4 regions of the Streptomyces yamdrokensis genome follow, and region 4 is predicted to be linked to each of the others. Evidence: riboswitches for the same ligand, from Rfam matches in the RefSeq annotation. Region 4 holds a riboswitch; each other region holds the start of a gene.
What was found. A riboswitch is a leader RNA that binds a small molecule or an ion and turns the genes downstream of it on or off. The one in region 4 is predicted to bind cobalamin.
Positions count from the first base shown of each region.

Region 1: it holds a riboswitch for cobalamin, as region 4 does, so the genes downstream of both, ACWZEH_RS23425 (ribonucleoside-diphosphate reductase subunit alpha) here and ACWZEH_RS06785 (cobalamin biosynthesis protein) in region 4, are expected to answer to the same signal.
Region 2: it holds a riboswitch for cobalamin, as region 4 does, so the genes downstream of both, ACWZEH_RS02605 (ABC transporter substrate-binding protein) here and ACWZEH_RS06785 (cobalamin biosynthesis protein) in region 4, are expected to answer to the same signal.
Region 3: it holds a riboswitch for cobalamin, as region 4 does, so the genes downstream of both, ACWZEH_RS27195 (energy-coupling factor ABC transporter permease) here and ACWZEH_RS06785 (cobalamin biosynthesis protein) in region 4, are expected to answer to the same signal.

Region 1 is NZ_CM132679.1:5,232,486-5,234,675, forward strand. Features, by position in the region: gene ACWZEH_RS23425 (ribonucleoside-diphosphate reductase subunit alpha) at 1-951, opposite strand, end outside; cobalamin riboswitch at 1,076-1,215, opposite strand; gene ACWZEH_RS23430 (GNAT family N-acetyltransferase) at 1,314-1,844, opposite strand; gene mctP (monocarboxylate uptake permease MctP) at 1,941-2,190, opposite strand, start outside.
Region 2 is NZ_CM132679.1:684,549-686,738, forward strand. Features, by position in the region: gene ACWZEH_RS02605 (ABC transporter substrate-binding protein) at 1-1,028, opposite strand, end outside; cobalamin riboswitch at 1,090-1,301, opposite strand; gene ACWZEH_RS02610 (hypothetical protein) at 1,726-1,965, opposite strand; gene ACWZEH_RS02615 (AfsR/SARP family transcriptional regulator) at 2,092-2,190, opposite strand, start outside.
Region 3 is NZ_CM132679.1:6,114,328-6,116,517, forward strand. Features, by position in the region: gene cbiQ (cobalt ECF transporter T component CbiQ) at 1-42, opposite strand, end outside; gene ACWZEH_RS27190 (energy-coupling factor ABC transporter substrate-binding protein) at 49-447, opposite strand; gene ACWZEH_RS27195 (energy-coupling factor ABC transporter permease) at 444-1,193, opposite strand; cobalamin riboswitch at 1,224-1,432, opposite strand; gene ACWZEH_RS27200 (ABC transporter substrate-binding protein) at 1,665-2,190, shown strand, end outside.
Region 4 is NZ_CM132679.1:1,649,507-1,651,696, forward strand. Features, by position in the region: gene ACWZEH_RS06775 (inorganic phosphate transporter) at 1-364, shown strand, start outside; gene ACWZEH_RS06780 (hypothetical protein) at 397-618, shown strand; cobalamin riboswitch at 762-904, shown strand; gene ACWZEH_RS06785 (cobalamin biosynthesis protein) at 1,027-2,019, shown strand; gene ACWZEH_RS06790 (cobyric acid synthase) at 2,016-2,190, shown strand, end outside.

The DNA.
Region 1 (2,190 bases), 3.6 Mb from region 4:
CAGGAACTCCTCGACGTCAGAGTGCCAGGTCTCCAGGTAGACCGCCGCCGCGCCCTTGCGCCGGCCGCCCTGGTTCACGGCGGCGACCGAGGCGTCCAGGGTCTTCAGGAACGGGACGATGCCGTTGGAGTGCCCGTTGGTGCCGCGGATCAGTGAACCCCGGGAGCGGACGCGGGAGTAGGAAAGGCCGATGCCGCCGGCGTGCTTGGAGAGGCGGGCCACCTGGTGGTAGCGGTCGTAGAGGGAGTCCAGCTCGTCCTTCGGGGAGTCGAGGAGGTAGCAGGACGACATCTGGGGGTGCCGGGTACCGGAGTTGAACAGGGTGGGGGAGGAGGGAAGGTACTCCAGGCGGCTCATCAGGCCGTACAGCGCGGCGACCTCGTCCACCGGCCGGACGTCCGTGTTCCCGGCGTCCTTCGCGAGGCCGGCGGCGACCCGCAGCAGGAAGTGCTGCGGTGTCTCCACGACCTTGCGGGTCACCGGATGCCGCAGCAGATAGCGGCTGTGCAGGGTGCGCAGCCCGAAGTAGCCGAAGCGGTCGTCGGCCTGCGGGTCGATCAGCGCGTCGAGTCGGTCCGCGTGCCCCAGGACGAACGCGGCGGTCCGGTCCGCGACGAGACCCTCACGGTGACCGGTCGCGATCGACGACGTGAACGACGTGACCCCCTGAGAGGCGGCCTCGGCGCGGATGCCGAGGGTCAGCAGCCGGGCGGCGAGCCGGGAGTGGACGGGGTCCTCGGAAATGAGTCCGGCCGCCGCCTCGGTGGCCAGCTCGCGCAGCTCGGTCTCGTCCGCGTGCGCGGACCGGCCGCGCAGCGCGGCGGCGGCGACCCGGCCGGGGTCGGCGCCCTGGAGGTCTGCGGTCAGCTCGGTCAGGGTCCGCAGCAGCGCGGCACCGGGGCCGTCGCTCACGTCGACCGCTGAAGCAGGATCGGCTGGCGCGATGGTCACGTGGGGCTCTCCCTCGCTCGGCACGGGGCCTCGCAAGGGCAGGGGGCAGCGCACGGGCACGCACACGCGCCACGCGTCCACCGGCCCATTCCACGAGGCCCGGACGTCGGGCACCCGGACCGGACGGCCGGGTGCACTGTCGGCAGGTCCTCGGACTCAAGCCCGTGCGGGCACACGGGAAACGTGAACACGCACAAGTACACCGTTGCGGGACAGTTCCGGATTCGCACCGGATTCCCCTGCGGCGACAGCGAGCATGAGCATACATCTTGTGCCGGGTGCTGTCGGCAGTCCCATATCTTGTGTCCCGGCGGGTATTGCGGCGCAGGGGCGAGCGGCGAGCGGCGAGGGGCGCAGGGGTGTCAGAGCGTCAGCTCATAGGTGAGCAGCGTGATGTCGTCCAGGTGCGGGACAGGGTTCCAGTCCCGCCCGGGAGAGCGGACGAAACCGAGACGCTCGTAGACGCGGTGGGCCGCACGCATCGTCCGCCGGGTCGACAGCACGACCCGTACGCACCCCTCCGTGGCCCGTGCCCGGTCGGCGCAGGCGCGGACGAGGGCCTCCCCGACACCCCGGCGCCGGGCGGCACGGGCGACCGCGAGCATCCGGATCTCCGCCTCGCCGGGCCCGGCGATGTCGGCCATCGGCCCGCCGCGCGGTACGAACGTCACCCCGCCCAGCACTCTCCCCGCGCCGCCCGCCTTTGCCCCGGTCCCCTCCACGGCGACCAGTACCCCGGCGGCCGCGGCCCGCCCGGCGACGTCCCTGAGCTCACCGAGGTACGCGTCGCTCTCCCCGAAGTCGAGCAGCCCGTCGCGCAGATAGGCCTGCGCGGTGATCTCACCGAGCTCCTCGAACTCGTACGGCTCCACCGGCCGGATGACGGTGTCCATGGGGCGAGTGTGCCCCACGGGTACGGCGAGGGGTCACCGGAGACATCCGGCGGCCCCTCGCCGTACCGCGTCAGTGTGTGCCCTCGCCGTACCGCGTCAGTGTGTGCCCTCGGCGGCCGTATCGACCTTGCCGGCCGTGTCCAGGGGCAGCTCGGTGCTGACCCCCGGGTCGCCCGCGTCCGCCGTGTAGTCCTGCGGCCGGGTCTCGTCGACGCCCTCGGGAGCCTTGACCGCCCTCAGGACGAAGGTCAGGGCGATCGTGACCAGAGCGTTGATCACGAAGGCGGTGAGGCCGATGTAGCCGATCTCGCCGATGCCCGGGATCTCCTGCGACGAACCGCCGAAG
Region 2 (2,190 bases), 960 kb from region 4:
GCGACCTGCTCGATCCCTTCCACGGTGCGGATGGAGGGGTTCATCGCCTGGCCGCTGAGCAGGACGTACCGCTTCTCCTTCACCGCGGCGAGGTTGCGCGTGGCCGGATTGGTCTCCAGGAAACGGATCTTCGCCTCGGCGGTTTCCGCGGTCTGGGACCTGCGGGTCAGGTCGCCGAGGACGATGACGTCGGGGTCCCGGTCGGCGACGGTCTCCCAGTTGACCTGCGGCCACTCGTCGCGGGTGTCGGAGAAGGCGTTCTCGGCACCGATCGCGCGGGTGATGGCACCGGGGGCGCCGCAGCAGCCCGCCAGGTAGGGCGACTGCGAGTTGGCGAACCAGTACATGAGGGAGGTGCCGGAGGCGTCCAGGCCCTCGGTGGCCTCGCGCACCCTCTCCTTCAGTTCCGCGACCAGCCTGTCGCCGCGTTCCTCGATGCCGAACACGCGGGCGAGGTCGCGTATTTCGCCGTAGACGGTGTCGAGGGCGAGCGGCCTGCTGCGGGAGCCGTCACCACCGCTGTCGTTGTCCTTTCCGGCGGCGCAGTCGGCCGGTGAGACGTACGTGGGTACACCCAGCTCCTCGAACTGCTCACGGGTGGCGACGCCTCCTTTGCCGAGCGTGGAGACGAAGGAGGCCGTGACGAGGTCGGGCTCGGTGTCCAGCACCTTCTCGAAGGACGGCCCGTTGTCCGCCAGGCGGGGTACCGACGCGTTGGCCTTCTCGAGGCCCTTCGCCACCGGGTCGGTCCAGGTGGCGGTGCCGGCCATGCGGTCGGCGAGGCCGAGGGAGAGCAGGATCTCGGTGGTGCCCTGGTTGAGGGAGACGACCCGTTGGGGTACGGACTTCACCGTGACCCGGTGTCCGCAGTTGTCGAGGGTGAGCGGGTGGCCGGACGCGGCGGGCTTGTCCGAGCCCTTGTCGGCGTCGTCGTCCCCCGAGCCACCGCCGCAGGCGGTGAGCAGCAGGGCGGGAGTGAGGAGAAGGGCTGCGGCACGGCAGCGGGGAACGGAGAGAGCACGGGGCACGGGGACGCCTTGCCTGTCGGGGCTCGTACGCGGAGCCTGGCCTACGGAGGACCCCGCCGCCCATGGCGGCCGGGTGCCAGCAGGTCTTCGGACTCGGGTTCGCCCGGACGGAGCGCCTTCCCAGGGCAGTGCGCGCCGTCCTTCCGGCCGGCCCGCCGCCCCAGTGGCGTCACGAATGCTCCGCCCGTCCCCCTCACCGCTGCGCGTCAGTTCCGGATTTCCACCGGATTCCCTGGCCTCGGATGTGGCACGACTGGCTCCGGAAGCGTACCAAGATCGGTCGGGCGACCTGGACGGAGCGTACGGAGTCGCCGTGCCCGGTGCCGTCGGTTGCGGTGGTGGCGGACCGGTCGGGCGTGGGGCTGCTCAGAGGGTTCGGACGAGTACGCCGCAGCCGCCCTCACGGGTGGACGGACGCCTCCCGCCGAGCCGCGCCGGTGTGGGCAGAGCGCTACCGGCCTTCTCCGGCCCCGAGCCGGTGGAGAGGGTGCCGGGCGGGACGCCCCCGGCTCACCCGCTGTTCGACGTCCGGCCCGGCCCTCTGCGGACCGCCGTCGAGCAGGCGCACCTGTCCGGCCCGGCCCACGAGGAGCAGGAAGCCGCCGCACGCCTGACACACGCGAGACCCCGGCGCGCCCGGCCCGCCCTTCTCGTCGTGGGCGCGGGGCGGTGCGCGAACCCGACCGGACGGGCACTCTCACCGGTTGCTCCGCAGGTGGCGCACGACCAACAGGGTGGCGCACAGCGCGGTGACCCCACCGACGACCAGGTGCACGCCGATACCGGCCCCCGTGGACGAGGCCACGGTGTTGCCGACGACGCTGGTTGTCAGGACCACCCAGAGCAGGGTGCGGATCACGACCGCGCCGCTGTTGCGGTCCGGTGCCGCACCGCGGTCGGCGGCCTGCGTGCGGCGGGAGGGGTCGGTGTGGGGCATGGAGGGCTCCTCCGTCGAGGCGTGCGAGGCCTTTGACGCTACGGACCGGTGCCCCGCCCGGCCGATCCCCCGGGCCGCCGGATCGGTGGTACAGCAGGCTGTACCTACCGTCCCGCTCGAGAAGTGTCACGCGTGCTCGAGGGCGACCGCGAGGTCGGCCAAGTGGGCCGACACCGGACCGAGGGTGAGCAGCCCGCTGCCCGCGCCGGCCAGTTCGTCGGCCGC
Region 3 (2,190 bases), 4.5 Mb from region 4:
GCGCCAGCGACTGCTGTGCGCCGCCGCGTCGATCGGCAGCACGCGCGATCAGGCCCGGGGCCCGGGGGAGACCGCCGCGCCCGCGCCCGCGTCGGCGCCGGGTCCGGTGTCCGGTCCGGTGCCGGGCACCGGCTGCTGCTCCCGTGCCCGCTCCGCACCCTGCCGGCGTCCGCGCCGCACCCCGAAGTAGTACGCCAGGACCCCCGCGCCGCCGGCGGCCTGGAGGGCGAACAGCCCCGACTCGATCTCACCGGACGGGGGTTCGTACAGTGGCGAGAACCACGGTTCGTAGTCCGGTTCGATCTCGGTGATCGCGGTCCGAGCCTCACCGTCCGCACCGGCGAACGGCTCCTCCTTGTGGTCGCCGAGCCCGAGCGCCAGCGGCAGCACCGCGAGCGCGGCCACGGCGAGCAGCAGCAGCGTGTTGATCCTCGCGTTCCTGGTCATCGCGCCACCTCCGATTCCGTTCCCGTTCCCGTCCCCGCCGTCGCCGGCGCCGGCGCCGACGCGGCAGGCCTGTTGCGGGCGGCTTTGGCCACCAACACGCCGAGACGGGTCAGTTCACCCCTGCTGGACTGCACCAGCAGGCGCATCACCAGCACGGTCAACAACCCCTCGCTCACCGCGAGCGGGATCTGCGTGACGGCGAAGATGGAGCCGAACTTCCCGAGCGCGCCCGGGAACCCGCTCCCCGGGTCGGGGAAGGCGAGCGCCAGCTGCACGCTGGTGACGCAGTACGTGGACAGGTCGGCGACGAACGCGCCGCAGAACACGGCCGCCATCAGCGGCGCCCCGTACCGCCGGACCAGCCGGTACACGCCGTACCCCGCCCACGGCCCGACGACCGCCATGGAGAAGACGTTGGCGCCCAGCGTGGTCAGCCCGCCGTGGGCGAGCAACAGGGCCTGGAACAGCAGGGTGATGGTGCCCAGCACCGCCATGACCGGCGGCCGGAACAGGATGGCGCCCAGCCCGGTGCCGGTGGGGTGGGAGCAACTCCCGGTCACCGACGGCAGTTTCAGCGCGGACAGAACGAAGGTGAACGCTCCCGAGGCGCCGAGCAACAACGTGCTCTCGGGATGTTCCCTGACTTCACGGATGAGTGACCGGGCGCCGTGGACGACGAACGGCGCCGCCGCGACACCCCAGGCGACCGCGTGCGCCGGTGGCAGAAAACCTTCGGCAATGTGCATGACTCGGCAGACCCTCTCCAGCACCTCGTGGATGGTTGACGCGCCTTGGCCGGTCTCCTGGCTGACGGGTACCACCGCCCGAACTCCGCCTTCCCGGGTCCCAGGGGGGACCCAGTGGCTGCCCGTCGGTCCTGTCGGGGACAGGACCAGGGGCCGGAGCCGGACTTCCCGATCACAGTGGCGAGGGCCGCACCGGTGTCGCACCGGATTTCCCGTTCACCAAGGCGTGGCGACAGTAGACCGGCTCCGGCCCGGTGACAAGCGGGTGCCGGGGGCGCGCGGACGGCGCCGCACAGCTCGTACCCCGGCGCACACCTGCGGCCTTGACACCCGACGCACGCCGATGACAGGGGCGGCACCCGGCGGCCGCTGTTCCCCGAAACGTCGGCATGAGGGGCCGGGGCCCTGGGCAGAACCTTGCTGCAATTAATATGCAACAACGTATTCCAGTCAGCAGAGGTGTGAGGTTCGATGACGACCCGACGAATACGGCGTACCACCGGCGCGGCGACCACGGCCGCCGCGCTCGCGCTGGCCGCCGCCTGCTCGGCGCCGACCGGCGGCTCGGACGCCGGTGCGGACGGCGGCGGGTCCGCCGAGTCCGTGGTGATCGGCGTTCCCTCCGAACCCGACACCCTCAGCCCCCTGCTCGGCTACGGCAAGGACGGCAACTCCAAGATCTTCGACGGACTGCTCGCCCGGGACGCGGACCTGGAACTCGAGCCCGCCCTGGCGAAGGCCCTGCCCGAGATCAGCGACGACGGCCGCACCTACACCTACACCCTGCGCTCCGGCGTGACGTTCAGCGACGGCGAACCCCTCACCGCCGAGGACGTCGTCCACACGTACGAAACGGTGCTCGACGACAAGACCAACAACACCGCCAAGAGCGAACTGGACGCTGTCGAGAAGGTCCGCGCGGACGGCGACGACAAGGTCGTCTTCACCCTCAGGTACCCGTACGCGGCCTTCGCCGCCCGCACCGTCCTGCCCATCG
Region 4 (2,190 bases):
CCGCAAGGGCGGCGTGGTCCGCTGGTCGACGGCCACCCGGATGTTCGTCGCCTGGGGCCTGACGCTGCCGGCGGCGGCCCTGGTCGCGGCGATCGCCGAGTGGATCTGCGGCTTCGGCAGCTGGGGCACCGCCCTCGTCGCCGTCTTCCTGGTCGGCTCCAGCGCGGCGATCTGGAAGATCTCCCGGCGCGAGGTCATCGACCACACCAACGTGAACGAGACCGACGAGGAGCAGAGCGGCGTCGTGACCGCGGCCATGGCCGCGGTGGCCACCCCGCCGGCGGGCCACGTGAGCGACGAACTCTCGGCCACCGTCCCGGCCCCCACCGACCCGACGGCCCCTCCGGCCAAAACCACGGTCTGACCCCCAGCAGGACGCGAAGGAAGAAGAGCACCATGAAGATCGACTGGGCCTCCCTCGGTTCCGTCTTCGGCGTCAGCCTCGTGGTCACCGTGGCTCTGGTGGCCCTGTTCACCCTGGGCATCACCGGCCTGTCCCACCGTGAACGGGCTGCGGCCCGGGGCGGGTCCGCGACCCTCGCGGTCACCGGCGCCTACGCCTGCTTCGCGGCGTGCGCGGCGGCGGTGGCATACGGGATCCACCTGATCATGGCCTGACGGTCCGTCCGACGGGCGGTGCGGGGCACGTTGCCTCCGTACCGCCCGTTCGCCGTGCCCGTGCCGCCTTCGGGGTCCATCCTCCGGAACCCCTCTGTGGGCCTCAGCACACTTCAGCCTCGCAGGTCAACGGCAAGTTGACGGTTCTTCCGGACCATGGTGGACTGCCGAAGCCAATACGGGCGGCAGGAGAGGAAGCCGGTGCGATTCCGGCGCGGTCCCGCCACTGTCACCGGGGTGAACCACCCCGGGAGCCAGGAACTCTCGCCGCCGGTCTCGTCGAACCAGGGCGTGGACACCCTGAGTGAGGACATATCGCCATGCCCGGCTGCCTGTCGAGGTCGACCAGCGACGCCCCGCCCCCGCCCGGGGCGGCCATCCCCACCGGATCCCTCACCGGCTGAACCCATGGGTGCCGATCGCGCGTTCGCGTACGGCGCCGCTGCCGGCCTCCTCGGCGACCTGCTCCTCGGCGATCCCCGCCGAGGGCACCCGGTCGCCGCTTTCGGGCGGGCCGCGGCTGCCGTGGAACACATGCTGTGGCGGGACGACCGGGGCCGGGGCGCGCTGCACACCGCCGTCTGCGTCGGCGGGGCCGTCGCTCTGGGGAGCCTGGCCGCCCGCTGTGCACGGTCCTCCCCCGCCGCCTCCGTCGCCCTCACCGGCGCGGCCACCTGGGCCGTCGTCGGAGGGACGTCGCTGGCCCGGGAGGCCCGCGCCATCGGGCGCGCCCTGGAGTCCGGGACCGCCGAGGGCGTCGCGGCGGCCCGGGCGCGGCTGCCGCACCTGTGCGGGCGGGACCCGCAGGCGCTGGACGCCGACGGGATCGCCCGCGCGGTCGTGGAGTCCGTCGCCGAGAACACCTCCGACGCCGTGGTGGGCGCCCTGGTGTGGGGGGCCGTCGCCGGTGTGCCGGGACTGCTCGGGTTCCGGGCCGTCAACACCCTGGACGCCATGGTCGGCCACAGGTCCCCCCGCCACCTGCGGTACGGCTGGGCCTCCGCGCGCCTCGACGACGTCGCCGGGTGGCCCGGGGCGCGGCTGACCGCCGTCCTCGCCTCGGCCGCCGGGCCGGACCCGCGGGGTGCCGTGCGGGCCTGGCGCGCGGATGCCGCCGAACATCCGAGTCCCAACGCCGGGCCCGTGGAGGCGTCCTTCGCGGGCGCGCTCGGCGTGCGGCTCGGGGGGACGCTGTCCTACGCCGGGCGGGTCGAGCACCGGCCCGTCCTCAACGGCGGCGGCCGTGCCGTGACCGTGGCGGACATCGACCGCGCGGTACGGCTCTCGCGCCGCGTCGGCTGGCTGGCCCTCGGTGCCGGCGTCGTCGCGCGGCCCGTGGTGCGAGCGGTGACGCGGTCGGTCACGCGGTCGGCGCGCCGCGGGAAGGGACGTACGTCATGAGCGGTGGAGGCCTGCTGGTCGCCGGTACGACGTCGGACGCCGGCAAGAGTGTGGTGACCGCCGGGATCTGCCGGTGGCTGGTGCGGCAGGGCGTCAAGGTCGCGCCGTTCAAGGCGCAGAACATGTCGCTGAACTCGTTCGTGACGCGGGAGGGCGCCGAGATCGGCCGGG